4 regions of the Streptomyces sp. NPDC046881 genome follow, and region 4 is predicted to be linked to each of the others. Evidence: riboswitches for the same ligand, from Rfam matches in the RefSeq annotation. Region 4 holds a riboswitch; each other region holds the start of a gene.

Region 1 (7,641 bases), on a different contig from region 4:
GTCGTCACCGCGTGGCGTGAACCCGACACGTTCGTCCACGCGGCCGACGGGACCGGGGTCCTCGTCGCCGGAGGTGCGCAGGTGGTCGTGCTGCCCGAGCTGGAGGACCTCGCCAAGGCGCCGAACGCCCACCTGCTGTGAGCGCCGGCCCGGCTGCCGTGAACGGCACGGCAGCCGGGTGTGCCGGAAACACTCAGGGCCCGGAATCCAGTGGATTCCGGGCCCTGAGTCTTCAGTAGCGGGGACAGGATTTGAACCTGCGACCTCTGGGTTATGAGCCCAGCGAGCTACCGAGCTGCTCCACCCCGCGTCGTTGTGACTCCAGTGTACGCCATGCGCGGGACCGCTCGCACACCCCTTTCGGTCCACAGGGGTCGCCCGGTGTCCCGGGGCCCGGAAACCTGGAGGTACGTCGGACATGTGGGAGACACGCGGTGCGCCCTGGAAAGGTGGAGGAGAGCCCGTACGTCAGGGCGGGCGGCCGGCTTCCCGGCGATCCCGTGCCCGACCCCGGGCCGGGCGCCGAGCCCGCGCCGGTGCGGGTCCGCCGCCGCCCGGGGCCGCGCGGCCTGGCCCGCGCGCTGCCCGTGCTCCTCGTCGGCTGCGGGGTCCTGTACGGCCTGCTCACCCCGGAGGCCTTCACCCCGGTCCCCTTCTTCACCGCCGCCCCGCTGGCCGCCGCCCCCCTCTCCGCGCTGCGCACCACCGTGCTCACCGGCCTCGCGTCCCTCGCCGCCGCCTACGCCGTGCACACCGACGCCGGTGCCCACCCGACCGTGGGCACCGTCACCGACGTGGTCACCGTGGCCACGGTCGCCCTGCTGGCCGCCGCCATCAACCGGGTGGTCCGGCGCGGGGACCGGCAGCTCGCCTCCGCCCGCGAGATCGCCGAGGCCGCCCAGCGGGCCGTCCTGCCCGAGCCCGCCGCACGGATCGGCGGCTTCGAGATCGCCGCCCGCTACGAGGCGGCGCGGCAGGACGCGTTCATCGGCGGCGACCTGTACGCGGTGCAGGACAGCCCGCACGGCGTCCGGCTGGTCGTCGGGGACGTGCGCGGCAAGGGCATGGGCGCGGTGGCCGCCGTCGCCGTGGTGATCGGCGCGTTCCGGGAGGCGGCCGAGCAGGAGGCCACGCTGGAGCAGGTGGCCGAGCGGCTGGAGCGGGCGCTGGCCCGCGAGGGCACCCGCCGCGACGGCATCGACGCGCTCGAGGGGTTCACCACCGCGGTCCTCGCCGAACTCCCGCACGGCGAGGGGCTCGTACGGATCGTCAACCGCGGCCACCCGCCGCCGCTGCTGCTGCACGCCGACGGCACCCTGCGCACCCTGGCCGCCGCCGAGCCCGCGCTCCCGCTGGGCATGGGCGACCTGGGCCTGTGGCGGGACCGGGCCACCGAGGCCTGCTTCCCGAGCGGCGCCACCCTGCTCTTCCACACCGACGGCCTCTCGGAGGCCCGGGACGCCCACGGCCGGTTCTACGACCCCGAGCGGCGGCTCGCCGGGCGCACCTTCCCCGGCCCGGCCGCGCTGCTCGGCCGGCTCGCCGCGGAGGTGCGCCGGCACTGCGGCGGTGACATGACCGACGACATGGCGCTGCTCGCCGTACGACGGCCCTGACGTTCGTCACCCAAGGTGACCGGACGAGCGCCCTCCGCATAACATCTGAGTCACCATCAAAACCTGAAGTGACTGCTGAACTCTTCCGAGGTCCGGCCAACTCGCCCGTTTTGGCGGGGTAGCGGGCGATAACTCCGCCGGTGAAAACGTTAACGATCAAGCCGAACGGCTTGGAAAGTGACTGGCAAGTCTATTAACGTTCGATAACGCAGCGCGGTCGTCCCAGCCGTCACCAGAGGCGGCTCCGTGCGCACGCGCCGAATCCCGCAAGGGAACCGGGGAACCACCACCTTGGGGTGAATCACGCGGATGCCGTCGTGAACTCATCGAGTCCACGACCGGTATACGCGCGTAGGAGACCTTCCTGCTCCGAACCCGTCAGCTAACCCGGTAGGCGGAGGAAGGAAAGGAGTACGCCCGCGTGGCGTCCAACCGGCCTGCCCCAGAAGCCCCCTTCATACCGGCTCAGCGCGAGACCGACACCTTCGGTTACGGCTCCTACCGCGCCGAGGAGGGCACCTGGGAGGAGTGGAACCCGACCGAGGAATCCGTCGCCCCGGTCCGTGGCCGGCACCGCGTCGCCAAGCAGCGCGGCGGCTTCGCGCGCAGCTCCACCGTCCTCGGCGTCGGCGTCATGGCCGCGGTCGGCGCGGGCGGCATGGCCAGCGCCAACACCGGCAAGCCGCCGGTCTCCATCTCCCTTCCGGACCTGCCCTCCGTCGGCTCCCTCTTCGAGGACGGCTCCGGCGACGCCCCGGCCGCCGAGGCCACCACCACGCTCAGCAGCGTCGGCGTGGCCACCGCGGACGCCGAGGACGGCACCGACGCGGGCGAGGCCCTGCGCAACCGGATCATGGCCCAGGCCGAGCAGCAGCAGGGCCAGGCCGACAGCAAGGCCACCGCCGTCGCGCTCGCCGCCGCCGAGAAGAAGGCCGCCGACGCCGCCGCCCAGGCCGAGAAGGAAGCCGCCGCCAAGGCCGCCGCGGCCAAGGAGAAGGCGGAGGCCGCCGCCGAGAAGAAGGCCGAGGAGGCGCGGCTGGCCCGGCTGGCCAAGCAGTACACGCTGCCGACCTCCTCGTACACGATCACCTCGACGTTCGGCCAGGCCGGTTCGATGTGGTCCTCCGGCTACCACACGGGTCTGGACTTCGCCGCCCCCACCGGCACCCTGATCAAGGCCGTGCACAGCGGCACGATCACCGAGGCGGGCTGGGCCGGCTCCTACGGCTACCGCACGATCCTCACCCTGGACGACGGCACCGAGCTGTGGTTCTGCCACCAGTCCTCGATCAACGTCAAGGCCGGCCAGAAGGTCTCCACTGGCGAGGTCATCGGCCGCGTCGGCGCCACCGGCAACGTCACCGGCCCGCACCTGCACCTGGAGGTCCACCCCGGCGGCCAGGCCACCGGGATCGACCCCATGGCGTGGCTGCGCGGCAAGGGCCTCACCCCCTGACGTCCCCGCCCCGCGCGGGGCACTTCGCGGGAAATCGACGCCGGTGGCGGAATGCGATCATCCGTCACCGGCGTTGAGCTGTCGTATGACGTCACTTCGTAAACTGGGCTCTTCCGATCTCGAGGTCTTCCCGCTCGCCCTGGGCGGCAACGTCTTCGGCTGGACCGCGGACGAACAGGCCTCCTTCGCCGTCCTCGACGCCTACACGGCGGCCGGCGGCAACTTCATCGACACCGCCGACGCCTACTCCGCCTGGGTCGAGGGCAACCAGGGCGGCGAGTCGGAGACGATCATCGGCAAGTGGGTCAGGGCCCGCGGCAACCGCTCCGACGTCGTCATCGCCACCAAGGTCAGCCAGCACCCGGAGTACCAGGGGCTGTCCGCCGCCAACATCAAGGCCGCGGCCGACGCCTCCCTGCGCCGCCTGGACACCGACTACATCGACCTCTACTACACCCACTTCGACAAGCCCGAGGTGCCGGTCGAGGAGATCATCGGCGCGCTGGACGAGCTGGTGAAGGCCGGCAAGGTCCGGCAGATCGCCGCGTCCAACATCACCCCCGAGCGCCTGCGGGCCTCCCTGGAGTTCTCCGACCGCGAGGGCCTCGCCCGCTACGTCGCCCTCCAGCCGCACTACAACCTGGTCTCCCGGGACACCTACGAGGGCCCGCTGCAGGACCTCGCCGCCCGCGAGGGGCTGGCCGCCGTCCCGTACTTCTCCCTCGCCTCGGGCTTCCTCACCGGCAAGTACCGGCCCGGCACGACCGTCGACAGCGCCCGCGCCGGCGGCGCCGAGAAGTACGCCGGCACCGAGCGCGGCCAGAAGGTCCTCGCGGCCCTGGACGAGGTCGCCGCCGCGCACGAGGCCCCGGTGGCCACCGTCGCCCTGGCCTGGCTCGCCGCCCAGCCGACGATCACCGCCCCGATCGCCTCGGCCCGGACGGTGGAACAGCTGCCGGCGCTGCTGGGCGTGGCCGAGCTGACCCTCACGGACACCGAGGTGGCCCACCTGACGGAGGCGTCCGCCTAGGGGCCCCTCCGGATCCTCCCGATGTCGCGGGGGCCCGGCAGGCCCACCATCCGCGACACCGGGGCCCCGCCCGGGCCGGCCAGCAGTGCGGCCGCTCGGCGCGGGCCTGAGCTGTTTGGCGCGGCCCTGATCCGAAAGAGAGGCGCTGGCCCTTCGCACCGGGACCGCCCGATCCGGTGGTGCCGCGCCCTCGTCGGCTTTTGGGTTTGCGGCGGCCCGGTCTGGCGGTGCCGCGCCCGTGTCGGCCCTTCGCACCGGGGCGGCGGCCGGGTCTGGCGGTGCTGCGCCCTCGTCGGCTTTTGGGTTTGCGGCGGCCCGGTCTGGTGGTGCCGCGGCCGTGTCGGTCCTTCGCACCGGGGCGGCCCGGTCTGCCGGGGCCACGCCGGCGTCGGTCCTTGGGTTTGCGGCGGCCCGGTCTGGTGGTGCCGCGGCCGTGTCGGTCCTTCGCACCGGGGCGGCCGGGTCTGCCGGGGCCACGCCGGCGTCGGTCCTTGGGTTTGCGGCGGCCCGGTCTGGCGGTGCCGCGCCCGTGTCGGCCCTTCGCACCGGGACGGCTCGGTCCGGCGGTGCCACGGCCGTGTCGGCCCTTCGCACCCGGACGGCCCGGTCTGGCGGTGCCGTGCTCTCGACGGTCCTTGGCTTTGCGGTGGCCCGGGCCGGCGTGCCGTGCCCCGTCGGCCCCGGGGCTACGTCCGGTACGGGTTGTACGCGGCGTACGGCATCGCCGGATACCCGTAGGGCGCCGGCTGCCAGTGCGTCGGCGCCGGTACGGAGGCCCGGCTCGCGTACTCCAGGGCCGGCCGGGCCACGTGCCTGCGCTTCCACAGCTCGTCCAGCAGCTCCCGCTCCCGCACGACGAAGTCGGCCCCGGCCTTCCCCGCCCGGCCCCGGTGCCGCAGGAAGGCCAGCGAGGTGGCGTACGCCTCGTACCGGGCGACCTCCCGCGCCGCCGGGCGCCCGTGGTGGTGCCGGGCGTAGTCCCGGGCCATCCGCCGCGCCCGCATCGAGCCGAGCGCGAACGGCTCGGCCGGCCCCAGCCACCCGGCCAGCACATACGCCGGCAGCTCCGCCCGCACCGTGCGCAGCTCCCGCTGCCGGGTCCAGATCGCCAGCCAGGTCAGCAGCGCGAACGCGGGCACCATGAAGGCGCCGTAGACGGCGAAGAAGCCGTACTCGCCGAAGGTGGAGGAGCCGTTCCAGAAGGCGTGCATGCCCATCGCGAGCAGCAGGCCGCAGACCGGCAGCAGGATCCGCCGCAGATGCTGCCGCTCGGCCGACAGGGCGGCGATGCCGAAGCCGATACCGGTGAGGACGGTGAACAGGGGGTGCGCGAACGGGGACATCACGACGCGCACGAAGAAGGTGGCGGCGGTGACGGAGGCGATGCCGCGGTCGCCGGTGAGCTGGTCGGTACCGAAGGCCGTACCGAGGTAGAGGATGTTCTCGGTGAACGCGAAACCGGTGGCGGTGACCCCCGCGATCACCACCCCGTCCACGATGCCGGTGAAGTCGCGCCGGCGGAAGAGGAAGACCAGCAGCACGGCGGCGGCCTTCGCGGACTCCTCCACGATCGGGGCTATCACCGTGGCGCCGAGCGTGTCGGCGCCGGCCGGGTCCGCGGTGGAGGTGGCAATCCACTTCGTCGCGAAGCTGTTGGCCAGGATGGCTATCAGCGCCGCCGCACAGGCTCCCCAGGCGAAGGAGAACACCAGGTTCCGCCAGGGGCCGGGCTGCACCCGGTCCAGCCAGCGGAAGGCGGCTATCAGCCAGGGCACGGGCAGCACGGCCAGGCCGAGCCCGACGACGAAGCCCTCCGTGCCGGTCTGCCTCCGCACCAGCGCGAGGATGACCAGGCCGGACAGGGCCAGCACGGAACTCAGTGCTCCGTACCGCACCCACCTGCGTTGCCACCAGTGCGGGTGGCGGAGCACACCGTCGCCGGGGCGCGGCGGATACGTCGGAAACGGAGGACTGGTGGCCACGGCATCGACCCTAACGGTGGCGGGGCGAGGGGCTGGAGCGGATCAGCGGTCCTGCTCGGTGGCGCTGTGCGGGACACGCCGGAACAGCAGGTCTCTCACCACATGTCCCTTGTCCAGTCCCTGTCCCTCGAAACGGGTCAGCGGCCGGAAGTCGGGGCGCGGCGCGAAGCCGCCGTCCGGCTGGGTGTTCTCGAAGCCGGGGTGCGCGGTGAGCACGTCCAGCATCTGCTCGGCGTACGGCTCCCAGTCGGTCGCGCAGTGCACGATCGCGCCGGGCCGCAGCCGGGTCGCGGCCAGCGACAGGAACTCGGGCTGGATGAGCCGCCGCTTGTGGTGCCGCTTCTTGGGCCACGGGTCGGGGAAGTAGACGCGCAGTCCGTCCAGCGCGTCCGGACGGAGCATCTCCCGGAGCAGGATGATCGCGTCGCCGTTGCCCACCCGGACGTTCGACAGGCCGTTGCGCTCGGCGAGGTTCAGCAGGTTCCCCTGGCCCGGGGTGTGCACGTCGACGGCCAGGATGTTGGTGTCCGGGTCGCCCGCGGCCATCTGCGCGGTGGCCTCGCCCATCCCGAAGCCGATCTCCAGGACCACCGGGTGGTCGTTCTCGAACAACTCGCCGAGGTCGATCACCCGCTGCCCGTCGATGTCCAGACCCCACGTGGGCCACAGCCGCTGCAGCGCGTCGGCCTGCCCGGCCGTCACCCGGCTCCGCCGCGGCTGGAAGCTGCGGATCCGCCGCTCGAAGTGCGATCCGGCGGGATCCGCCTTGGGCCCGTCGGGAAAGCGCGGCTCGCCCTTGGCCCGGGTGTGCCGGACGGGGGCACCGGGGGCGTGGGGTGCCGAGAGCGGGGCGTCGGGGGTGTTCACGGAGTCAGACACAGTACGACCGATTTTACGGCGCCCCGCGCGGGTGCCCGCTCAGCCGGCCGCCGCGAGCATCTCCAGCACCCGGCGCCCGATCTCCCGCCCGATCGGCAGGGACGCCGTCGCCGCCGGGGACGGGGCGTTGAGCACGTGCACCGCGCGTGCCCCCTCCCGGATCAGGAAGTCGTCGACCAGCGTTCCGTCCCGCAGCACCGCCTGTGCCCGCACCCCGGCCGGGGCCCGCACCAGATCCCCGGCCTCCGCCGCGGGCAGCAGTCTGCGCACGGCCTCCAGGAACGCGCCCTTGGACACCGAGCGGTGTAGCTCACCCGCGCCGTACCGCCAGTGCCGCCGGGCGATCGCCCACGATCCCGGCCACGCCACCGTCCCGGCCAGCTCCCGGGGGCGTACGACCCCCCAGTCGTACCCCTCCCGGGCCAGCGCCGGCACCGCGTTCGGGCCGATGTGCACGCCGCCGTCGATCCCGCGCGTCAGGTGCACCCCGAGGAACGGGAACGCCGGGTCCGGCACCGGATACACCAGCCCCCGCACCAGCTCCGGCCGCGCCAGCTCGTAGTACTCCCCGCGGAACGGCACGATCCGCACCTCCGGGTCGTCGCCGGTCAGCCGGGCCACCTCGTCGCAGTACAGCCCGGCGCAGTTCACCAGCACGCGCGCGCGTACGACGTCCCC
Region 2 (7,641 bases), on a different contig from region 4:
ACTCGAGGGGTGCGCGAACGACGCCCCGCACGCCGACGAGCACGGCATGTGGGGCGTCCTGCGCTACGTACAGGACCCGGACGAACCGGGGGCCGAGGCGGAAGCGGACCTGGAGGATCCGCCCGCCTAGACGCGGGCCGCCCGGCTCAGGACACCGGCCCCGCCACCACGGCCACCGTCTTCGGCAGCGAGGTGCCCGAGCCGTCCCGGCGCGGGTCCACCTCGGGCAGCTCCACCGGGGTGCCGTTCTTCTGCGCCGCGCGCGCGGGCAGCGGGCCCGCCCAGGCCAGCGACAGACAGTCCTCGCCCTTCAGGAACCGCTGGCAGCGCACACCACCCGTGGCCCGGCCCTTGCGCGGGTACTGGTCGAACGGGGTCAGCTTGGCCGTCGTCTGCACCGAGTCGTCCAGCGTGCCGCGCGAGCCCGCCACCGTGAACACCACCGCGTCGGCGGCCGGGTCGACCGCCGTGAAGGAGATCACCTTCGCGCCCTCGGCGAGCTTGATGCCCGCCATGCCGCCCGCCGGGCGGCCCTGCGGGCGGACGATCGAGGCCTGGAAGCGCAGCAGCTGCGCGTCGTCCGTGATGAACACCAGGTCCTCCTCGCCGGTGCGCAGCTCCACCGCGCCGACGATCCGGTCGCCCTCCTTGAGCGTGATGACCTCCAACTCGTCCTTGTTGGACGGATAGTCGGGCACCACCCGCTTGACGACACCCTGCGCGGTGCCGAGCGCGAGACCCGGCGACGACTCGTCCAGCGTGGTCAGGCAGACCACCGTCTCGTCGTCCTCCAGGGAGACGAACTCCGCCAGCGGGGCCCCGCCGGAGAGGTTCGGCGCGCTCACCGGCTCGGGCAGCTGCGGCAGGTCGACCACGTTGATCCGCAGCAGCCGGCCCGCCGAGGTGACCGCACCGATCACTCCGCGCGCGGTCGCCGGCACCGCCGAGACGATCACGTCGTGCTTGACGCGCCTGGCGCCCGCCGCCTCCGGGAACGGCTCCGCGGTCGCCGTACGGGCCAGCAGCCCCGTCGAGGACAGCAGCACCCGGCACGGGTCGTCGGCCACCTGCAGCGGCACCGTGGCCGCCGGGGCGCCCGCGGACTCCAGCAGGACCGTGCGCCGGTCGGTGCCGAACTTCTTGGCCACGGCGGCCAGCTCGGCCGAGACAAGCTTGCGCAGCTCCGCGTCCGACTCCAGGATCCGGGTCAGTTCCTCGATCTCCGCGGTGAGCTTGTCCTTCTCCGCCTCCAGCTCGATCCGGTCGTACTTGGTGAGCCGGCGCAGCGGCGTGTCGAGGATGTACTGCGTCTGCACCTCGCTCAGCGAGAAGCGCTCCATCAGGCGCTCCTTGGCCTGCGCGGAGTTCTCGCTGGACCGGATGATCCGGATGACCTCGTCGATGTCGACCAGCGCGGTCAGCAGGCCCTCGACCAGGTGGAGCCGGTCGCGCTTCTTGCCGCGGCGGAACTCGCTGCGGCGCCGGACCACCTCGAAGCGGTGGTCCAGGTAGACCTCCAGCAGCTCCTTCAGGCCCAGGGTGAGCGGCTGGCCGTCGACCAGGGCGACGTTGTTGATGCCGAAGGACTCCTCCATCGGCGTCAGCTTGTACAGCTGCTCCAGGACGGCCTCCGGCACGAAGCCGTTCTTGATCTCGATGACCAGGCGCAGGCCGTGCTCGCGGTCGGTGAGGTCCTTGACGTCGGCGATGCCCTGGATCTTCTTCGCGTTGACCAGGTCCTTGATCTTCGCAATGACCTTCTCGGGGCCGACCGTGAACGGCAGTTCGGTGACCACCAGGCCCTTGCGGCGGGCGGTGACGGTCTCGACCGAGACGGTGGCGCGCATCTTGAAGGTGCCGCGACCGGTCGCGTACGCGTCCCGGATGCCGTCCAGGCCGACGATCCGGCCGCCGGTGGGCAGGTCCGGGCCCGGCACGTGCTTCATCAGCGCGTCCAGGTCGGCGTTCGGGTTCCGGATCAGGTGGCGGGCGGCGGCGACGACCTCGCGCAGGTTGTGCGGCGGCATGTTCGTCGCCATGCCGACCGCGATGCCCGAGGAGCCGTTGACCAGCAGGTTCGGGAAGGCGGCGGGCAGCGCCACCGGCTCCTGCTCCTGGCCGTCGTAGTTCGGCGCGAAGTCGACCGTGTCCTCGTCGATCGACTCGGTCATCAGGCTCGTCGCCTCGGCCATGCGGCACTCGGTGTACCGCATGGCGGCCGGCGGGTCGTCGTTGCCCAGCGAGCCGAAGTTGCCGTGGCCGTCGACCAGCGGCACGCGCATGGAGAAGGGCTGCGCCATGCGCACGAGGGCGTCGTAGATCGACGCGTCGCCGTGCGGGTGCAGCTTGCCCATGACCTCGCCGACGACACGCGCGCACTTCACATAGCCGCGCTCGGGACGCAGGCCCATCTCGTTCATCTGGTAGACGATCCGGCGGTGCACCGGCTTGAGACCGTCACGGGCGTCCGGCAGGGCGCGCGAGTAGATGACCGAGTACGCGTACTCGAGGTAGGAGCCACGCATCTCGTCCACGACGTCGATGTCGAGGATCCTCTCCTCGAACGAATCGTCGGGCGGCGGGGTCTTCGTGCTGCGGCGGGCCATCGCTGCCTGGCTCCTTCTGATCTGGTCGCTCGCCTACGGGGCGCTCGTGCTGCTGAAGCGGTTGACGGATCTGACGCGGACCATTGTGGACCTAGGCACCGACAACCCGTGCCACCACCCGGTCCGGGGGGCTCGCCGGACCGGCGGAGCGGAGTCCGACGCAGGCTACGCGATCCGCTGTGGGCGTACGCCCCGCGGGAACTTCGCCGAGGCCCCGATCGCTTTGCATACAGTGGCAGGAACGGCAGGAAAACCGCGGTTTCCATCAACCGCCTCCGCTCGCGAAGGGACGTACATGCCCATGGGTCACACGACCACAGCCGAGGCAGGCTCCGGGGGCCTGACAGCGACCGAGCACCGCCTGGCCAACGGTCTGCGCGTGGTGCTGTCCGAGGACCACCTGACCCCGGTGGCGGCGGTCTGCCTCTGGTACGACGTCGGCTCCCGCCACGAAGTCAAGGGCCGTACCGGCCTGGCTCACCTCTTCGAGCACCTGATGTTCCAGGGCTCCGCGCAGGTGAAGGGCAACGGCCACTTCGAGCTGGTCCAGGGCGCCGGCGGCTCGCTCAACGGCACCACCAGCTTCGAGCGCACCAACTACTTCGAGACCATGCCCGCCCACCAGCTGGAGCTGGCGCTCTGGCTGGAGGCCGACCGCATGGGCTCCCTGCTGGCCGCCCTGGACGACGAGTCCATGGAGAACCAGCGGGACGTCGTCAAGAACGAGCGCCGCCAGCGCTACGACAACGTGCCGTACGGCACCGCCTTCGAGAAGCTGACCGCGCTCTCCTACCCGGAGGGCCACCCCTACCACCACACGCCGATCGGCTCCATGGCGGACCTGGACGCGGCCACCCTGGAGGACGCCCGCCAGTTCTTCCGCACGTACTACGCGCCGAACAACGCGGTGCTCTCCGTGGTCGGCGACATCGACCCCAAGCAGACCCTCGCCTGGGTGGAGAAGTACTTCGGCTCCATCCCGTCCCACGACGGCAAGCCCGCGCCCCGCGACGGCTCCCTGCCGGACGTCATCGGCGAGCAGAAGCGCGAGGTCGTCGTGGAGGAGGTCCCGGCGCGCGCCCTGATGGCCGCCTACCGGCTCCCGCACGACGGCACGCGCGCGTGCGACGCGGCCGACCTCGCGCTGACGATCCTCGGCGGCGGCGAGTCCTCCCGCCTGTACAACCGGCTGGTGCGCCGCGACCGTACGGCCGTCGCGGCGGGCTTCGGCCTGCTGCGCCTGGCCGGCGCGCCCTCCATGGGCTGGCTGGACGTGAAGACCTCCGGCGACGTCGAGGTGCCGGTCATCGAGACCGCCATCGACGAGGAGCTGGCCCGGTTCGCCGCGGAGGGCCCCACCCCCGAGGAGATGGAGCGCGCCCAGGCACAGCTGGAGCGCGAGTGGCTGGACCGGCTCGGCACGGTCGCCGGCCGCGCCGACGAACTGTGCCGGTTCGCGGTCCTGTTCGGCGACCCGCAGCTCGCCCTGACCGCCGTCCAGCGCGTCCTGCAGGTGACCCCGGAGGAGGTCCAGGAGGTCGCGGGGGCCCGCCTGCGGCCCGACAACCGCGCGGTCCTCGTCTACGAGCCGAAGTCCCCGCCGCAGTCCGTCGAGGACGCCCGGGTCCCCGAGGACCCGGAGCAGGAAGCCACCGTAGAGGCCGGCAACGAGAACGAGGAGACGGCCAAGTGACCGAGCTCGCCACCATGGACTTCCACCCGCGCCCGCAGCCCGGCGAGGCCAGGCCCTGGGCGTTCCCGGCCCCCGAGCGCGGCACGCTCGACAACGGCCTGACCGTGCTGCGCTGCCACCGCCCCGGCCAGCAGGTCGTCGCCGTCGAGGTGCTGCTGGACGCGCCGCTGGACGCCGAGCCGGCCGGCCTGGACGGCGTCGCCACGATCATGGCGCGGGCCTTCTCGGAGGGCACCGACAAGCACTCCGCCGAGGAGTTCGCCGCCGAGCTGGAGCGCGCGGGCGCCACCCTGGACGCGCACGCCGACCACCCCGGCGTCCGGCTCAGCCTGGAGGTCCCGGCCTCCCGCCTGGCCAAGGGCCTCGGGCTGCTCTCCGACGCCCTGCGCGCGCCCGCCTTCGCCGAGAGCGAGGTCGAGCGGCTGGTCCGCAACCGCCTGGACGAGATCCCGCACGAGCTGGCCAACCCCGCCCGGCGGGCCGCCAAGGAACTCTCCAAGGAGCTGTTCCCGGCGACCTCGCGCATGTCCCGGCCGCGCCAGGGCACCGAGGAGACGGTCGAGAAGATCGACGCCGGGGCCGTACGCGCCTTCTACGACCGCCATGTGCGGCCCGGCACGGCCACCGTGGTCGTCGTCGGCGACCTGACCGGAACCGACCTGGACGGGCTGCTCGGCGACACCCTGGGCGCCTGGACCGGCACCCCCGGCGAGCCCCGGCCGGTGCCGCCGGTGACCGCCGACGACACCGGGCGCGTGGTCATCGTGGACCGGCCCGGCGCCGTCCAGACGCAGCTGCTCATCGGCCGGATCGGCCCTGACCGGCACGACCGGGTGTGGCCCGCCCAGGTGCTCGGCACGTACTGCCTCGGCGGCACCCTCACCTCCCGCCTGGACCGCGTCCTGCGCGAGGAGAAGGGCTACACCTACGGTGTGCGCTCCTTCGGGCAGGTCCTCAGGTCCGCGCCGGACGGCACGGGCGCGGCGATGCTCGCCATCAGCGGCTCCGTGGACACGCCCAACACCGGCCCGGCCCTGGAGGACCTGTGGAAGGTGCTGCGGACCGTCGCGGCGGAGGGTCTGACCGACGCCGAGCGGGACGTCGCCGTGCAGAACCTCGTCGGCGTGGCGCCGCTGAAGTACGAGACCGCGGCGGCCGTCGCGAGCACGCTGGCCGACCAGGTCGAGCAGCACCTGCCCGACGACTTCCAGGCGACGCTGTACCGGCAGCTGGCCGCCACGGGCACGGTGGAGGCCACCGCGGCCGTCGTGAACGCGTTCCCGGTGGACCGCCTGGTGACCGTCCTCGTCGGTGACGCGGCTCGGATCAAGGCGCCGGTGGAGGCGCTCGGCATCGGTGAAGTGACCGTGGTGGCGGCCGAGTAACGGCACGCGCGCGTGGGCCCTGGCGACCTACGGGTCGTCAGGGCCCAGCTGTTCCACTCGGTCCCTCAGATGCCCGTTTTGGGGCGGAGGTTGCCTGTCTGCCCTGTGGGATGCGCTACAAAATCCCGGCTGCGTTTGAGGATTGAAAGCGCGTCGCCGTAGCGTCGTCCGGGCTGTTCGTCAGGCAGTGCGCCGCACCCGCGGCACCGGACAGTCATCGCCGAGTCCCCGTACGGCGCGAGCCAGGGGAGCCGGGGACCCACCGTCCCTGGGGTGAATCGGGCGCCCGCGCGGCTGCGAGGGGGCCCGTAGGAGACCTTCCTGCTCCGAACCCGTCAGCTAACCCGGTAGGCGAGAGGGAAGGAAAGGACCAGTCACTTCATGGCGTTCATGTGCGCCACCGGGAAGCACCGCAAGCCCGGCCGGGTCAAGCGGACCACGGCCCAGGCGGCCGGCGTCGCGGCCCTCACCACCACCGGCGTGATCGGCACCCTCGCCGCCTCCCCGGCGCTCGCCGCCGAGAACTCCACGGAGCAGACCGGCCTCGTCCCCGTCCTCACCGTGACCGAGGACGTCCCCGAGCAGATCGACGCGCAGGCCACCGCCCAGCAGCAGGCCGCCGAGCTGAAGGCGGCCGAGGAGGCCGCGGCGAAGGCCGCCGCCAAGCGGGCCGCGGAGGTGCGCGCGGCCAAGGCCCGCGCCGCCCGCGAGGCCGAGCGCAAGCTGCTGAACACCTTCGTCGCCCCCATCGCGCACTCGTACGTCTCCACCGGCTACCAGGCCAGCAGCTCCCTGTGGTCCTCCGGTTCGCACACCGGCATCGACTTCCACGCGGCCAGCGGTACGGCCGTCCACGCGGTGGGCTCCGGCACGGTCGTCTCCACCGGCTGGGGCGGCGCGTACGGCAACCAGATCGTGATCCGGATGGCGGACGGCATGTACACGCAGTACGGCCACCTGTCGTCCATCGGGGTCACGGTGGGCCAGAAGGTCGCTCCGGGCCAGCAGATCGGCCTGTCCGGCGCCACCGGCAACGTCACCGGCCCGCACCTGCACTTCGAGGCGCGGACCAGCCCCGAGTACGGCTCGGACATCGACCCGATCGCCTACCTCCGCAAGCACGGCGTGAACCTCTGACGTCCCGCGCACGACCCTCCGAGGCCCCGGCTCACCGAGCCGGGGCTTTCGCCGTTTTTCGCAGTGTCCGCCGGATCCGCTGACCAAAAAATATCCATGGATTAGGGCTCGCCGTCGGAAATTCCGGCTCATTGGAATAGAGTCACGGAACACGCGTCCATCGTCGACGTTTCACGGGGATTAAGGCGGAGGTCGGTCATGCGTATTCCGGCGCACTCGGTGTGCACCGCTGTCCGGGACGACATCGTCGCGGGCGTCTACGAGCGCGGCAGCCGCCTCACCGAGGAAGTCCTGGCCCGCCGGTACGGCGTCTCGCGCGTCCCCGTGCGCGAGGCGCTGCGCACCCTGGAGGCCGAGGGCTTCGTGGTCACGCGCCGGCACGCGGGCGCGTGCGTGGCCGAGCCGACCGAGCACGAGGCCGCCGACCTGCTGGAGATGCGGATGCTGCTGGAGCCGCTGGGTGCCGCCCGGGCCGCCCAGCGGCGCACCGAGGCCCATCTGAAGGTGCTGCGCGGCCTGGTCCGGCTGGGCCAGGAGCGGGCCAGGCGGGGCGGCAGCGAGGATCTGCGCTCGCTGGGCGGCTGGTTCCACGAGACACTCGCCCAGGCCTCCGGGAGCCCGTCGCTGACCTCGATGCTCACCCAGCTGCGGCACAAGATCGCCTGGATGTACACGGTGGAGGCGCCGGCCAGCCCGCTGGAGTCCTGGACGGAGCACGGAGCCATCGTGGACGCGGTGGCGCGCGGGGACGCCGAGCGTGCGCGGGCGCTCACCGCGCTGCACGCCGAGCGCGCGACGGGCGCGCACCGGCTGCGCTTTT
Region 3 (7,641 bases), on a different contig from region 4:
TCCAGGACGTGGTTGCGCAGGCCGATGGACTCCTCGATGCCCTTCATGCCGATGCCCTGCTCGGCGAGGCCGGGGATCGGGAAGGTGCGGGAGACCGCGCCCATCGCGATGACCAGGTAGTCGAAGGGCAGCTCGTACGCCTCGCCCACCAGCGGGGCGATCGTGGCGACCTTGCGGTCCTGGTCGATGGTGGTGACCCGGCCGGTGAGGACCTCCGCCTTCGGCAGGACGCGTCGCAGCGGGACGACGACGTGCCGAGGGGAGATGCTGCCGGCGGCGGCTTCGGGGAGGAAGGGCTGGTAGGTCATGTACGACCGGGGGTCGACGACCGTGACGGTCGCCTCTCCGTAGCGCATCTTCTTGAGGATGCGCCGAGCTGCGTACAGGCCTACGTACCCACCGCCTACTACGAGGATCCTGGGACGCTCCGTGGTGCTCATGCCATCGAGTATCCACCCGCCAACGGGGGGTCGCTCGTGCGCCCCTTCACAAGCTCCGACAGGGCCTGTGTTAAACTCCGCGACCCGCGTGACGCAGGTCATGTGGACAGCGGGGAACCGCTGGGTGCTTCGCCCCGTTGTCAAGGCCGCGTGAGCTGCCTCTCCGGCCCTTCGGGGTGGCCGTGAGGGCATCGTGACACCTTCGGAACAACCCCTTCCGGGCCCCTCCCGCGCCCCTCATCTGAACATGTTCAAACGGCCCTTGACCCCCCGGAAGGGCCAATGGACCCCCTTCCGGGGACCGACCGGCGGGAATTCCTTGTGAAGAACTTCACGAACTTTTCCGCCCGGCTGCGACAGAGGGCCCCTCAAGGGGGCCCTCGACCGCGCTCAGACGTTATCCAACCTGCTCAGCAGATGGCTACCGACGGGTAACAAAAGAGAGCTACGCCACCGACCACGCGATGCCGTCGAGGATGTCGTGCTCGCTCACCACGACCTCCTCGGCCCCGATCCGCTCCATGATCGACAGCAGGACGAGGGCGCCCGCGCCGATGACGTCGACCCGGCCCGGGTGCATGGAGGGGACCGCGGCCCGCTCGGCGTGCGTGGAACGCAGCAGCCACTCGGTGATCTCCCGCACCCGGTCCCGGGAGATCCGGGAGTGGTGGATGCGCGCGGAGTCGTACGCGGGCAGCTCCTGGGCGATCGCGGACACCGTGGTGACGGACCCGGCCAGGCCCACCAGGGTGTGCGCCTCGCGCAGCGGGACCGTCTGCTCGGCGAGGTCCAGGGCGGCCTCGATGTCGGCCCTTATCGCGGCGATCTGCTCCTCGGTGGGCGGGTCGCTCACCCGGCCCCCGTGCGCCAGGTGCCGCTCGGTCATCCGCACGCAGCCGACGTCCACCGAGCGGGCGGCGCGCATGTGGTCGTCGCCGACGACGAACTCGGTGGAGCCGCCGCCGATGTCCACGACCAGGTAGGGCCGGGTCAGGTCGGTGCGGCCGGTCAGTTCCTTCGTGGCGCCGGTGAAGGAGAACTCGGCCTCCTGGTCGCCGGAGATGACCTCCGGCTCGACCCCGAGGATGTCCAGCACGCCCTGCACGAAGTCGTCCCGGTTCTCGGCGTCGCGGGAGGCGGAGGTGGCCACGAAGCGGAGGCGCTCGGCGCCGTACTCCTTGATGACGGCCGCGTACTCGCGGCAGGCCGCGAAGGTGCGCTCCAGCGCCTCGGGCGCGAGCCGGCCGGTGCGGTCGACGCCCTGGCCGAGCCGCACGATCGTCATGCGGCGGTCCAGCTCGGTCAGTTCACCCGTCGCCGGGTCGGCGTCGGCGACCAGCAGGCGGATGGAGTTGGTGCCGCAGTCGACGGCGGCGACGCGGGTCACTTCCCCTCCCCCTCACCGTCGTCGAGCGTCACGCAGGCGCCCTTGCTCCACCACTCCGGAAGCATCGCCAGGGCCTCGTCGCCGAGCGGGTTCACGCCCGGTCCGGCGGCCAGCGAGTGGGCGACGAGCACGTGCAGGCACTTGACCCGGTCCGGCATGCCGCCGGCGCTCGGGAAGCCCTGCAGGACCTCGATCTCGTCCCGGCGGCGGATGTAGTCCTCGTGCGCGGCCCGGTAGGCGGCGGCCAGCTCGGGATCGGTCCCCAGCCGCTCGGTCATCTCCTTCATCACGCCGTTCGCCTCCAGCGTGCCGATGGCGGAGGACGCCTTGGGGCACGTCAGGTAGTAGAGCGTCGGGAAGGGGGTGCCGTCGGGCAGGCGCGGAGCCGTCTCCACGACGTCCGGCTGGCCGCACGGGCAGCGGTGCGCGATGGCCCGCAGGCCCCGCGGCGGGCGGCCCAGCTGCTGCTTGAAGGCCTCTACGTCCGCGTCGGTGGGCTCGGTGCGCGGAGTGGGCGGCGGAGGCGTTTCCATGACTGCTTTCAGAGTGGCTTTCTGGTCGTACCGGCCGTGACGCCGGCTCACTGGTCGGACGCGTCGGACTTGTCGACGCCGTCCCAGACGTTCGCGTACCAGGGCCGGTGGGCGGCCCCGAGGTCGGCGCGGGACGGTCTGGCCGCACCCGGGTCGACGACCACGTACCCGGTCTCGCCGGGCTTCACGTAGTGCAGCCGGCGGCGGATCTGCTGCTCGGCGTAGGCGTCGTCCTGCCAGCGCGCCTTCAGGTCACGCAGCTGCTCGACGCGCTCGCGGGCCTGCTCCCGCTGCCGCTGGAGGTCGGCGATCTCCGCGCGCTGGGAGACGTACTGACGCATCGGGTAGGCGAGGGCGACGATCAGGGAGCACAGCACCAGCGCGAGCAGCGCCGCGCGGCCGGTGAGGCGGGAGCGGCGGGCCTGCCGCTTGGTCTGGGAACGGTAGACCCGGGCCGCCGTCTGCTCGCCGAGCAGCCGCAGCCTGGTCGCGGTGGAGAAACGGTCCCGGTCCTTCACGGCCATCTGGCTCTCCGCCTCCCCTTTCACACGTGCGTACGTCCCCGGACACGGTACGGGACCGGGTACGGGGACGTACGTACGACTGGCTGAGACTTAGCCCGGGCTGGCTCAGCCCTTGCTGTGCCTACTGGTTCGCGGAGCGAAACCGCGGGAAGGCGCTGCGGCCGGCGTACACCGCGGCGTCGTCGAGGATCTCCTCGATGCGCAGCAGCTGGTTGTACTTGGCGACGCGCTCGGAGCGGGCCGGGGCGCCGGTCTTGATCTGGCCGCAGTTGGTGGCGACGGCCAGGTCGGCGATGGTGACGTCCTCGGTCTCGCCGGAGCGGTGGGACATCATGCACTTGAAGCCGTTGCGCTGGGCCAGCTCGACGGCGTCCAGGGTCTCGGTCAGCGAGCCGATCTGGTTCACCTTCACGAGCAGGGCGTTGGCGGTGCCCTCCTCGATGCCACGGGCCAGGCGCTCGGGGTTGGTGACGAACAGGTCGTCACCGACCAGCTGGACCTTGTCGCCGAGACGGTCGGTGATGACCTTCCAGCCGGCCCAGTCGTCCTCGAACAGCGGGTCCTCGATGGAGACGAGCGGGTAGGCCGCGACGAGCTCCTCGTAGTACTCCGTCATCTCGGCGGCGGAGCGCTCCTTGCCCTCGAAGAGATACTTGCCGTCCTTGTAGAACTCGGAGGCGGCCACGTCGAGGGCGAGGGCGATCTGCTCACCGGGGGCGTAGCCGGCTTCCTTGATGGCCTCGAGGATGAGGTCGAGGGCCTCGCGGTTGGAGCCGAGGTTCGGGGCGAAGCCGCCCTCGTCGCCGAGGCCGGTGGACAGGCCCTTGCTCTTCAGGACCTTCTTCAGGGTGTGGTAGACCTCGGTGCCCCAGCGCAGGGCCTCGGAGAAGGACTCCGCGCCGATCGGGGCGATCATGAACTCCTGGATGTCCACGTTGGAGTCGGCGTGCGAGCCGCCGTTCAGGATGTTCATCATCGGCACCGGCAGCAGGTGCGCGTTCGGGCCGCCCAGGTAGCGGAACAGGGGCAGGTCGCTGGCCTCGGAGGCGGCGTGGGCGACGGCGAGCGAGACGCCGAGGATGGCGTTGGCGCCGAGGGAGCCCTTGTTGTCGGTGGCGTCCAGGTCGAACATGGCCTGGTCGATCAGGCGCTGCTCGGTGGCGTCGTAGCCGACCAGCTCCGGGCCGATCTGCTCGATGACGGCGAGGACGGCCTTCTCGACGCCCTTGCCCTGGTAGCGGTTCGGGTCACCGTCGCGGAGCTCGATGGCCTCGAAGGCGCCGGTCGAGGCGCCGGACGGAACGGCGGCACGACCCGTGCTGCCGTCGTCGAGGCCGACCTCGACCTCGACCGTGGGGTTGCCTCGGGAGTCCAGGATTTCCCGGGCTACGACGACGTCGATGGACGGCACGAGCATCTCCTTCTTGGATGTGACGCTGGAAGTGCGGGGCTGGTGTGCCTTGCGCCTAGAGCCTAACCGTCCCGGGGGCGTCGGCCACCGACCGACCGTCCCGTGGACAAGGCGACGCTACCTTTTGTTCCCGCCTGAAACAAAGGGGGTGGCGGGAGGCATGAAAAAACCCCGCCCCGGTGCGTACGGGGGAACACGCACCGGGGCGGGGAGCCCGTGGGGACCGGGGGGTGGCCCGCACGGGGGTCTTCAGGGTGGCCCGCACGGATGTGCGGGCCCGGTGATCCGGCCGGCAGCCGGGTGTCACTTCAGGTGCAGCTGCTGACCCGGGTAGATCAGGTTGGCGTCCTCGACGATGTCCTTGTTCAGCTCGAACAGCTTCTTCCAGCCGCCCTGCACGTGGTGCTTCTGGGCGATGGTGCTGAGCGTGTCGCCGGTGACGACCTTGTACTCGCCGTCGCCCTTCTTGACCTTCTTGCCGGTCGGGGTGGTGACGGTCTTGCTCTGGCCCTTGCTCGCGCTCGCGGCCGGACGCTCCGCGGAGCGGGAGGCGCTCTGCTGCTCGGTGGAGCGGGTGGTGGTGGTGCCGGTGCCGCTGCCCGAGTTCGAGGAGGTGCTCGGCGCCGAGCCGTTGTACGGGGTGCCGGACAGGCCCGTGCCGCAGACCGGCCAGGCGCCCTTGCCCTGCGCGGCGAGGACCTTCTCGGCGACCGCGATCTGCTGTGCCTTGCTGGCCTGGTTGGCCTGCGGGGCGTAGGCGGTGCCGCCGTACGCGGCCCAGGTGGAGGCGGAGAACTGCAGACCGCCGTAGTAGCCGTTGCCGGTGTTGATGGACCAGTTGCCGCCGGACTCGCACTGGGCGACCTTGTCCCACTCGGCGGAGGTGGCGGCGGAGGCGTTGCCGGCCGCCATCAGCGGGGCGGCGACGGCGGCACCGGTGACACCGGCGAGCGTGATGGCGCGAACGGCCTTGGACGGACGACGGTGCTTGCCCTTGCCGGTAAACAGCATGGATCGATCCCCTCACCGACGCCTGCGAGGTGAGCTGTCGGGTTCGGGCCGGTTGAGTTGCCCGGCCGCGCTCCCGCTGTCGCGGGTGGCGCGGCTTCACCCCCAGCCGGTCCGGCAGTCAACTGCCGGGCCCGGCACTTACCTTGGGTCCCCCGCTCCTGCCTACGGCGCTTGACGCGACGACTGTTCCCGGGCAACCGCTGGCAGGATTCGGCGTTGCGACTGCCGGGGCTCGTGGTGACGAGCGGCCTCGACCGTAGACACGCGATCCGCGGAATTTCAAAGACGATCAGGGCTTCTGAGACTCATCCCACACTTTCGCCAAACCGGACATTAAGGCGCTAAGTGGGGCGTCAACTCCGGCTACTTCGCGTCGGTTTCGCCCTCGACTTCCAGGGTCTGACCGGCGCTGATGTGGTTCGGGTCGGCCCCGATGGCCTTCTTGTTGCCGACGTAGAGCGCGTGCCACCCGCCGTCGACCTCAAGGGAGTCGGCGATGGAGGCGAGGGTGTCGCCCTCGCGGACGGTGTACGTGTCCGTTTCGCGCGCTGCGTGCCGTCCGGAAGAGGTGACTTCCTGACCGCTCGTCACGTTTTCGTCCGCGCTCGCCCCGCGGTGGCGCCCGCCACTGAGGGCCCCGGTGTCGACCAGGCTCCAGGAACCGGCGGCCTGCTGGGGGTTGTCCGCCGCACCGGTGCCCGGGGTGGCCGTCGGGGCGGATCCCCGCGAGTCTCCGGCGTCCGGCGAGGCGGACTTGTCCGACTTGGGGCCCTTGGTCCCCTTGGAGCCGGTGTCCGTACCGGCACCCTTGTCCGGCTTCCCGCCCGGCTCGGCGGTCGCGTCCGACGAGGAGCCGGAGCCCGAGCCGGAGTTGGCGTCGGAGCCGGCACCGGTGGAGGGCGACGCGTCCGGCCGACCGGACGGGCCGGAGCCCTCGGAGGCGTCGGAGGAGCCGGAGTTGCCGGATGTATCGGACTTCTCGGTCGATCCGGACGAGTCGCCCGAACCGTCCGTGTCACCGGAGCCGCCGACGCCCGTGTCGACGTCCACGGAGGAGCCCGAGCCCGTGGTCAGCCCGGACAGCAGGGCGCAGGTGGCCCACGGGGAGGTGCCCTTGTCGGCGAGGATCTTCTCGGCGACGGCGATCTGCTGGTTGCGGCTGGCCTGGTCGGGGCTGGCCGCGTACTGGCCGCCGCCGTAGGCGTTCCAGTCGTCCTGCGAGATCTGCAGGCCGCCGTAGTACCCGTTGCCGGTGTCCGCGCTCCAGGAGCCGCCGCTCTCGCATTCGGCCACCTTGTCCCACGTGGTGCCGTCGGCCGCGTTGGCGCTCGCCGCGCCGAGGAGCGGGATGGCGATGGCGGAGCCGGTCACGCCGGCCGCGACGAGGAGGGCGGGGGCCTGGCGGGGGCGACGGTGTCGACCGTTCCCGGAGAGCATGCAGAAGCCTTTCGAGCGACAGCAGAGCCGGCGCGGCGGATGGAGCCGGTCGCCGCGCTGATGGGTGAACGTATCGGCAGACGATCACTTGTCACAAGTTCATGCCGCGCAGATCACGTGAAGATCACAGAGTTGAGATGTTGTCATCTTCCGGCTGAGGGGCCGTCACCATTCGCTCCCACACCCCGCCGTCACCCGTCGGGAACGGCGCCGTCGCACCGCGGGCCGGGGCGGCAACCGGAACCATGGACCCGACATGACCTGGGGGGCTTCCCAGCCAGGAGGGACCACGATGTTCCGGCACACCCGACTTCCCGGCGAGTCCGCGGAGTACCTCGCCGCCCGCGAGGAACTCCGCCACGCCGAGATCGACCTCATGCGCCACCGCGAAGAAGTCGCGGCCCGGCGCAGGGCGCTTCCCCCGGGCCCCGAGGTCGACGACTACGTCTTCCTCGAAGGCCCCGCCGACCTCGACGCGGGCGACACCCCGGTGCGCGAGGTCACCCTGAGCCGGCTGTTCACCGGCCCCGGCCGGCCGTTGATCGTTTACCACTTCATGTACGGCAAACGGCAGACCAGTCCGTGCCCGATGTGCACCCTGTGGATCGACGGCTACAACGGCATCGCCCACCACCTCGCCCAGAACGCCGACCTCGTCGTCGTGGCCGCCGCCGACCCGCCCGTCCTGCGGCAGCACGCCCGCACCCGCGGCTGGTCCCGGCTGCGCCTGCTGAGCTGCGGGGACAGCACCTTCAAGTACGACCTGGGCAGCGAGGACGCGGACGGCGTCCAGGACTCCACGGTCTCCGTCTTCACCCGGGACGCCGACGGCACGGTCCGCCACTTCTACTCCGCCCGCCCCCGCATGGCCGAGGACGTCGACCAGCGCGGCATCGAC
Region 4 (7,641 bases):
GGGTGTACCTCTCACCGCAGCAGGTAGGGCATGTTGACCGTGACGGCTCCGGTGGGGCACCGGGCCGCGCAGGGGCCGCAGTACCAGCACTCGTCGACGTGCATGTACGCCTTGCCGCTGCTCTCGTCGATGGCGAGGGAGTCCAGCGGGCACATGTCCACGCAGAGGGTGCAGCCGTCGATGCACTTCGACTCGTCGATGGTCACGGGCACGTCGGCCCGCTGGGGCGCCAAGGGCATGGCTGTCTCCAGGGAATGTGCAGGCGGGGCGGTTACGACCGGTGCAGCAGGCCGCTCATCGTGATGCGGTCGCCGCGGAAGCGGATGAACTCCAGGTCGACGGGGCGGCCGTCGGCGAGGTGTGTGAGGCGTTCCAGCATCAGCACGGCGGCGCCGCGCGGGGCCTGGAGTACGGCCGCGGAGTGGGCGTCCGCGTTCACCGCCTCCAGGGTGATCTCGGCGTGGCCGAGGCGCTGGCCGGTGATGGCTTCCAGGAGGCGGAAGACATCGGTGTTCTCCAGGTCGGCGCCGAGCAGGGCGGTGCCGATGTCGAGCGGGATGTAGGTGAGGTCGAGGGAGAGCGGGAGGCCGTTCAGGCGGCGCAGGCGTTCGATGTACAGGACGTCGGCGCCGGCCGGGACGCGGAGGCGTTCGGCCACGGGGACGGGTGCGGGGGCGGGGCCCATGGTGCGGACCTCGTTGGTGACGCGGCCGTGTTCGCGGAGGGTTTCCGCGAGGCCCATCAGACGGTCGAGCCCGTGCGGGTATTTCCGGGCGACGACGACGGTGCCGACTCCGGGCAGCCGGTCCACCAGGCCCTCGGCCCGGAGCAGGTCCAGGGCTTGGCGGACGGTGTTGCGGGAGGCGCGGTAGTCGGTGGCGAGGGTGGACTCGTGAGGGAGGGTGCCGTCCTGGAAGGCGCCGGTGAGGATCTGGCGGCGCAGCAGGTCGGCGAGCTGCCGGGCCCGGTCCGCACGCAGCCGGCGCCGTGCGCGGTGGGCGGCGACGGTACTCGCGGCGCCCTGCCCGGCATGGTCTCGGGGGCGGTCGGTGGGTGGCATGGCTGAAACCATACCTACGCGGTAGGAAATGGCGTGTTGCTGGAGTGTTGCGCCAGCTGCGGATATCTGGAGCAAGCCGCTGAGCTGGGCGTTTTCGTTCGGTGGGGCAAGATCTGCCACCCCGCGGGGTCGGTCAGGACAGTGCCGTCAGCCCCGGAGCGAACGTGATCAGCAGGGGCAGCAGCGGCACCAGCGCGGCCACGGTCGTCGTCAGGGCCCGGTGCCGGCGCAGCAGCCGCGGCGGGGGCTCCAGCAGGCGGTCGACGCGCTCGCCCAGGAGGCGGCGGCTGGAGTCGCAGGAGAGGACGCCCCGGTGCTGGTTCAGCTCGATCAGGGCGAGGGCCGTGGTGAGGTGCCCGCAGCGCCGGGACGCCGTGTCGTCGGCGGCCAGTTCGACCAGACGGTGCGTCTGGTCGCAGAAGTGGGCGAAGAGCGGCACGCGCGGGAAGCCCGTGGCGAGCGCGGTGGACAGGTGCAGCAGCCAGTCGTGGTGGGCGCGGGCGTGTCCGCGCTCGTGGGTGAGGACGGCGTCCAGCTGGAGATCGGTGAGGCGGTGCAGCGCTCCCGTGGTGACGACCAGTTGCGGCGGGTGCCCCGGCATCCACCAGGCGTCCGGGTACTCGTCCTCCAGTACCAGCATCGGCCCGCGGGCCGCGGGCAGTCCGGCCGGCAGCTCGGGGGCGCGCTCGCGCAGGTGCGCCCGGGCCTGGCCGCGGCTGCGGCGGGCCTCGACGAGTTCCCGGGCCAGCATCGCCGTCGTCCAGGCCGCCCCGCAGGCCAGCAGCATGGTGAGCACCGCGGCCCACACCGGCGCGGTGGACAGGTCGTAGGCGGCGGTGACGGCGGGCGGTGCGGGTGCGAACACGCGGTCGCGGACGGTGTGGAAGACGGCCGCCGCGCCCAGGACCAGCGCGGTCAGGCAGCACAGCAGGACGGTGGCGACCAGGCACTGCCACACCCACAGCGCCACCACGGGGTCCCGCTCGGGCCAGGCGGCACGGGTCAGCGCGCGCGGCGCCGGTACGGCGGCCGTGAGGGCGACGACGCTCAGCAGGAGCAGGCAGACGGTCATGCCGGGGCTCCGGTTCCTGGTCGGAGAGGTGTGCGGTGTCGGTGGTGCGGGGCACGCGTCACGCGGCGGCGGCTCGCGCGTGGTGCGTGTCCCCGTCAGTATGACGAAGACCGGCGCCCCGAGTCAGGTGTCGGCGACGATCCCGCCGCACCGCGGCACGCGCGCGTGGGCGGACCGGACGGGTCCGGGTGCCCGACGGTGCCGGCCCGCACCGGCACGCGCGCGTGGCCGATTTCCGCGGCGCCACGCGCGCGCCGATGCCGGCGGGCGCAGCCCGAAGGCCGCCACGCGCGCCGACCTCGGTGCACAGCCCGGAGGGACTCCGGCACCGCCAGCCCGCGGGTCACCCCGCCACGATCTGCCCGGTCACCTCGCCCAGCCCGACCCGGCGCCCGTCCGCGCCGGGGGCCCATGCCGACAGCGTCACCACGTCACCGTCCTCCAGGAAGGTCCGCTTGCCGTCGGGGAGTTCGAGGGCATCGCGGCCGTTCCAGGTCAGCTCCAGCAGCGAGCCGCGCTGGTCCTCGGCGGGGCCGCTGACCGTGCCCGAGCCGTACAGGTCGCCCGTGCGCAGGGAGGCGCCGTTCACCGTCATGTGGGCGAGCTGCTGGGCGGCGGTCCAGTACATGGTGGAGAACGGCGGCTCGGAGACCACATGGCCGTTGATCGCGACGGAGATGCGCAGGTCGTAGCCGTCGGGTTCGGCGTCGGGCGCCGAGTCGTCCAGGTAGGGCAGCAGCGGGTGGGTGCGCTCGGGGGGCGCCACGCGCGCGTGCTCCAGTGCTTCCAGCGGGGTGATCCATGCCGACACCGAGGTCGCGAAGGACTTGCCGAGGAACGGGCCGAGCGGGACGTACTCCCAGGCCTGGATGTCCCGCGCGGACCAGTCGTTCAGCAGGCACAGCCCGAAGACGTGCTCCCGGAAGTCGCCGAGCGCGACCGGGCTGCCCAGCCGCGACGGTACGCCCACGACGAAGCCGACCTCGGCCTCGATGTCCAGCCGGACCGAGGGGCCGAAGACGGGCGCGGGGTCGCCCGGGCCCTTGCGCTGCCCGGAGGGCCGTACGACGTCCGTGCCGGAGACGACCACCGTGCCGGAGCGGCCGTGGTAGCCGATCGGCAGGTGCTTCCAGTTGGGGGTGAGGGAGTCCTCGGCGTCCGGGCGGAAGATCTGGCCGACGTTGCGGGCGTGGTTCTCCGAGGCGTAGAAGTCGACGTAGTCCGCGACCTCGAAGGGCAGGTGCAGGGTCACCTCGGACAGGGGGTGGAAGAGCGGCTCGACGGCCTCGCGGTGCGCCGGGTCCGTGACCCAGGAGGTGACGGCACGCCGCACGTCCGACCAGGTGGCGCGGCCGGCGGCCAGCAGCGGGTTGAGGGTGGGCCGGGCGAGCACCGCCTGGTGGGGCGAGCCGAGCGCGGCGGCCGCGGCGCCCGCGTCGAGGACGTGGTTCCCGAGGCGGACACCGATCCTCCGCTCCGTGCTGCCGGAGGGCGAGAACACGCCATAGGGGAGGTTGTGCGGACCGAAGGGGTCGCCCTCGGGGACGTCGAAGGGGGGCATGGGGTGCTGCCTCACTCTCATCCGGGCCATGCATGGCACTGCGTTCCATGTGGTCGGGCCACACGTTACGTCCCACCCGCATGTCTTGGGCAGTGCCTCACGCGAGGCTCGACAGGTTGCTCGCACAGCGTCGGAAGAGTCGTCTGAAGAGTGCCCGTGCAGGCCGGCGCCGGCGGTCTGCACGCGCTGCCCAAGCGCCCGGCCACGGCCCACGGTTGAGCCGGGGAGTCGCGGAGGGTTCGCCATCGGGCCTGCTGTGCACGCGACTTGGGGCGCGGCAGCACGTAAGTGCGTGGATCGAGAGGTGAGTCGGCGGGGTGCGGTGTCCGTATTCTCTGATCATGGCACCCACCCCGGCATATGCACTGATCGCCACTGACCTGGACGGGACGCTGCTGCGCGGCGACGACACCGTCTCCGACCGGTCGCTCGCCGCGCTCGCGCGGGTGGCGCGGGCCGGTGCCCGGCACCTGGTGGTGACGGGCCGCCCGGCGCCGCGGGTACGGGCGCTGCTCGCGGACCTCGGCTGCGCGGGGCTCGCGGTGTGCGGGCAGGGGGCACAGGTCTACGACGCCGGGACCGACCGTCTGCTGTGGTCGGTCCGGCTTGACCGGGAGCTGGCCGAGACCGCGCTCGGCAAGATCGAGGCGGAGGTGGGGCAGGTCTACGCGGCGGTCGACCAGGACGGCGTCGACGGGCTCACGCTGATCGAGCCCGGCTACCGGATGCCCCATCCGACGCTGCCCGCGGTGTGCGTCGGCCGGCGCGACGACCTGTGGACGGAGCCCATCAGCAAGGTGCTGCTGCGGCACGCCACCCTGTCGGACGACGAGTTGGCGGCGGTGGCGCGCGCGGCGGTGGGCTCGCTGGCGACGGTCACCATGTCCGGGCCCGGCACCGTGGAGCTCCAGCCGAGCGGGGTGACGAAGGCGACCGGGCTGGCGCTGGCCGCCGAGCGGCTGGGGATCGGTGCCGACCGGGCCCTCGCCTTCGGCGACATGCCCAACGACATCCCGATGTTCGACTGGGCCGCGCGCGGTGTCGCCATGGCCGACGCGCATCCCGAACTGAAGGCGGTGGCCGACGAGATCACCTTGTCGAACGAGGACGACGGCGTCGCCGTCGTCCTCGAAGGACTCTTCCCGGCCGGCTGACCGGGACATCAGGGGTGCCGGGCGCGGCCCCGGGCCGGTCAGTACGCGCCGAACACGTTGTCGATCGAGCCGTACCGCGCGGCCGCGTAGTTGCAGGCGGCGGTGATGTTCGCGACCGGGTCGTAGATGTTGAACGACGTTCCGGCGACGTGGTACGCGTTGAACGTCGGGTCGATCACCTGGAGCAGGCCCTTGGACGGGATGCCCTTGGCGGCGTTGGAGTCCCAGAGGTTGATGGCGTTCGGGTTGCCCGAGGACTCGCGGATGATGTTGCGGTAGATGCCGTTGTAGGTGCCCGGGATGTGCTTCTCGGCCATGATCGCGAGCGACTCGCGGATCCAGCCGTCCAGGTTGTTCGGGTATCCGGCGGTGGTGGTGGCGGCCGTCGTGGTGGTGCCGGTGGCCGCGGAGGCGCCGGTCGCGCCGATCAGCGGCAGGGCGAGGACGGCGACGCCGGTGCCGACGGCGGCGAGGGCGCGGACGAGGCGGGTGCGGCGGGGCTGAGCGGCAGCAGACATAGGGGTGTTCCTCTCCGGCGCCTGCGAGGTGAGCTGTCGGGTTCGGGCGGGGAGGTGCCCGGCCGTGCCCTGGAAGAGGCACGACTTCACCCCGAGCCGTACCGGTGCGGCGTGTGCCGTCCGGCCTGGCGGCTTACCTGGGTCCCCCGCTCCTGCCGTACGAATGAGTTCGTCGATGGGTTACGCGGGCGGCGGCAGGATTCGGCGTCCGCCCGACGGCCCGGAACGTATGCGAGAGCACATGTCGGGAACAAGTACCGGATTCACACAACATGCGATTTGACCTTGATCGATGCCGTATGGGGTGCTTGATCCTTTGCGGTTGCCAATCCTCAACTCGCCGACAGGACAAGGGCTCCCAGGGCCTTCTGAGGGTGGGTCGGGTGGAGGGGGAACGTGAGCCAACTCACGAAATAGCAAACTGCTTCAAATCAGACATGGGGGATTAGGGGGATTGAGGAGGGAAGTCGGGGTGGTGGTGGAATCCGGGGTACGGGGTGTGTCGTTGTCGTAGTGGGCGACGTAGTAAGGGGTGGCCAAAAAGGAGCGGAGAGGTTGCGGTGGAATGCCCGAATTACTGTTAAGGGGATAAATGTCCCTTCTTATTATGTGATCACCCCTATGTCGGTCATGATCCGATACCGCCCGGGCTGGACCGGTGGGCGCTATCGGTGATCGAACAGGGACCGGATACGCTGACTTGAGTGATGGCAGCGACCTATCGACAAACCGTGTAATCGCCAGCAGACACCAGCAGACAGGAGACCCCTCGTGACCGTCGTCGGGCCGTTCGGGCTGAGCGTGCGGGACCAGGCTCTGGAAGCCGATGTCCAGGCCGGATTGGCGGCTGTCGAGGAAGGCTTGCTCGAGGCCACCAAGAGCGAGGTCCCGTTCATCACGGAGGCCGCGCAGCACCTCGTACGCGCCGGAGGGAAGCGTTTCCGGCCACTCCTCGTGATGCTCGCGGCCCAGTTCGGCGACCCGTACGCGCCCGGCGTCGTACCGTCGGCCGTGGTGGTGGAGCTGACCCACCTGGCCACGCTGTACCACGACGACGTCATGGACGAGGCGGCCGTACGACGGGGGGTGGACAGCGCCAACACCCGCTGGGGCAACTCCGTCGCGGTCCTCACCGGCGACTTCCTGTTCGCCCGCGCCTCCCAGATCCTCGCCGACCTCGGCCCCGAGGCGGTCCGGGTGCAGGCCCTGGCGTTCGAGCGGCTGGTCACCGGTCAGATCCTGGAGACCGCGGGTCCCTCGGACGGACGCGACCCGGTCGAGCACTACCTGGACGTGCTCGGCGGCAAGACGGGCTCCCTGGTGGCCGTGTCGTGCCGGTTCGGCGCGATGATGTCCGGCGCCGACGAGACGGTCGTCGACGTCCTCACCCAGTACGGCGAACGGCTCGGGGTCGCCTTCCAGCTCGCGGACGACGTCCTGGACATCGCCTCCGACTCCCACGAGTCCGGCAAGACCCCGGGCACCGACCTGCGCGAGGGCATCCCCACCCTGCCGGTGCTCCGGCTGCGCGAGCGCGCCGCCCGGCTGGGCCTGCCCGAGGACGTCGCGCTGTGCGAGCTGCTCGACTCCGACCTCAGCGACGACGCCCGGCTCGCCGAGGCGCTGGCCGCGCTGCGCGCGCACCCCGCGCTGGAGCAGGCCCGCCGGGACACCGTGCGGTACGCGGAGGAGGCGCGGGCCGCGCTCGCCCCGCTGCGCGAGTGCGACGCCAAGGCCGCGCTGCTGGAGCTGTGCGACGCGGTCGTGCACCGCGCCGGCTGACCCGGCCGGACCACGTACGGGCGGCGGCGCCGTCCCGACCCCTACGGGTCGGGTGGAGATGCCGCCGCCGTGTGTCATACCGCAGGCGTACACGGAGTTGGCTCCGAGGGCTGACGCTTCCTCACGGCCGATTTGGTCAGATGGGAACCACGGAAATCACCACTCCTCACCGATTCGGGTGAGAATGGCGGCTCAGGTGGACCAGCGGACCAGCGGACCAGCGTGAGGACAGCCGCCGCCGACGACGGAGGTAAGGCACACATGGCACCGTACGAATCCGACGACGCAGTGGGCTCCGCGCGGGACGAGGACCCGCGCTCCGGTCGGCGCAAGGCCGCCCGGTACGCCGTCCCGGTCGCGGTGGTGGGAGTGGCGGCGGCCACGATCGGGCTGGTCCCGGCGCTCGCCGACTCCGGCGACCCCGACCTGCCGAAGATCAGCGCACAGCAGCTCATCAACAAGATCGCGAAGTCGGACGTGCAGCAGCTGTCCGG

The links. A riboswitch is a leader RNA that binds a small molecule or an ion and turns the genes downstream of it on or off. The one in region 4 is predicted to bind cyclic di-AMP.
Region 1: another riboswitch for cyclic di-AMP. It lies ahead of ABZ923_RS32355 (M23 family metallopeptidase); the one in region 4 lies ahead of ABZ923_RS03615 (transglycosylase SLT domain-containing protein).
Region 2: another riboswitch for cyclic di-AMP. It lies ahead of ABZ923_RS14420 (M23 family metallopeptidase); the one in region 4 lies ahead of ABZ923_RS03615 (transglycosylase SLT domain-containing protein).
Region 3: another riboswitch for cyclic di-AMP. It lies ahead of ABZ923_RS28155 (transglycosylase family protein); the one in region 4 lies ahead of ABZ923_RS03615 (transglycosylase SLT domain-containing protein).

The regions. Positions count from the first base shown of each region.
Region 1 is NZ_JBEYXJ010000097.1:7,183-14,823, forward strand. Features, by position in the region: gene ABZ923_RS32340 (dihydrofolate reductase family protein) at 1-141, shown strand, start outside; tRNA gene ABZ923_RS32345 (tRNA-Met) at 237-310, opposite strand; gene ABZ923_RS32350 (PP2C family protein-serine/threonine phosphatase) at 435-1,616, shown strand; cyclic di-AMP (ydaO/yuaA leader) riboswitch at 1,862-2,030, shown strand; gene ABZ923_RS32355 (M23 family metallopeptidase) at 2,038-3,072, shown strand; gene ABZ923_RS32360 (aldo/keto reductase) at 3,158-4,102, shown strand; gene ABZ923_RS32365 (PrsW family intramembrane metalloprotease) at 4,789-6,084, opposite strand; gene trmB (tRNA (guanosine(46)-N7)-methyltransferase TrmB) at 6,127-6,963, opposite strand; gene lhgO (L-2-hydroxyglutarate oxidase) at 7,003-7,641, opposite strand, start outside.
Region 2 is NZ_JBEYXJ010000023.1:62,832-70,472, reverse strand. Features, by position in the region: gene ABZ923_RS14440 (GTP-binding protein) at 1-130, shown strand, start outside; gene ABZ923_RS14435 (DNA topoisomerase IV subunit A) at 147-2,606, opposite strand; gene ABZ923_RS14430 (pitrilysin family protein) at 2,902-4,299, shown strand; gene ABZ923_RS14425 (pitrilysin family protein) at 4,296-5,684, shown strand; cyclic di-AMP (ydaO/yuaA leader) riboswitch at 5,893-6,053, shown strand; gene ABZ923_RS14420 (M23 family metallopeptidase) at 6,066-6,821, shown strand; gene ABZ923_RS14415 (GntR family transcriptional regulator) at 7,020-7,641, shown strand, end outside.
Region 3 is NZ_JBEYXJ010000072.1:29,633-37,273, reverse strand. Features, by position in the region: gene ABZ923_RS28180 (NAD(P)/FAD-dependent oxidoreductase) at 1-440, opposite strand, end outside; gene ABZ923_RS28175 (Ppx/GppA phosphatase family protein) at 886-1,827, opposite strand; gene ABZ923_RS28170 (DUF501 domain-containing protein) at 1,824-2,360, opposite strand; gene ABZ923_RS28165 (septum formation initiator family protein) at 2,408-2,884, opposite strand; gene eno (phosphopyruvate hydratase) at 3,006-4,301, opposite strand; gene ABZ923_RS28155 (transglycosylase family protein) at 4,599-5,306, opposite strand; cyclic di-AMP (ydaO/yuaA leader) riboswitch at 5,311-5,486, opposite strand; gene ABZ923_RS28150 (transglycosylase family protein) at 5,670-6,743, opposite strand; gene ABZ923_RS28145 (DUF899 family protein) at 7,036-7,641, shown strand, end outside.
Region 4 is NZ_JBEYXJ010000004.1:30,151-37,791, reverse strand. Features, by position in the region: gene ABZ923_RS03640 (ferredoxin family protein) at 12-239, opposite strand; gene ABZ923_RS03635 (GntR family transcriptional regulator) at 272-1,060, opposite strand; gene ABZ923_RS03630 (M56 family metallopeptidase) at 1,194-2,132, opposite strand; gene fahA (fumarylacetoacetase) at 2,476-3,693, opposite strand; gene ABZ923_RS03620 (HAD family hydrolase) at 4,035-4,847, shown strand; gene ABZ923_RS03615 (transglycosylase SLT domain-containing protein) at 4,886-5,365, opposite strand; cyclic di-AMP (ydaO/yuaA leader) riboswitch at 5,371-5,550, opposite strand; gene ABZ923_RS03610 (polyprenyl synthetase family protein) at 6,137-7,147, shown strand; gene ABZ923_RS03605 (DUF2092 domain-containing protein) at 7,409-7,641, shown strand, end outside.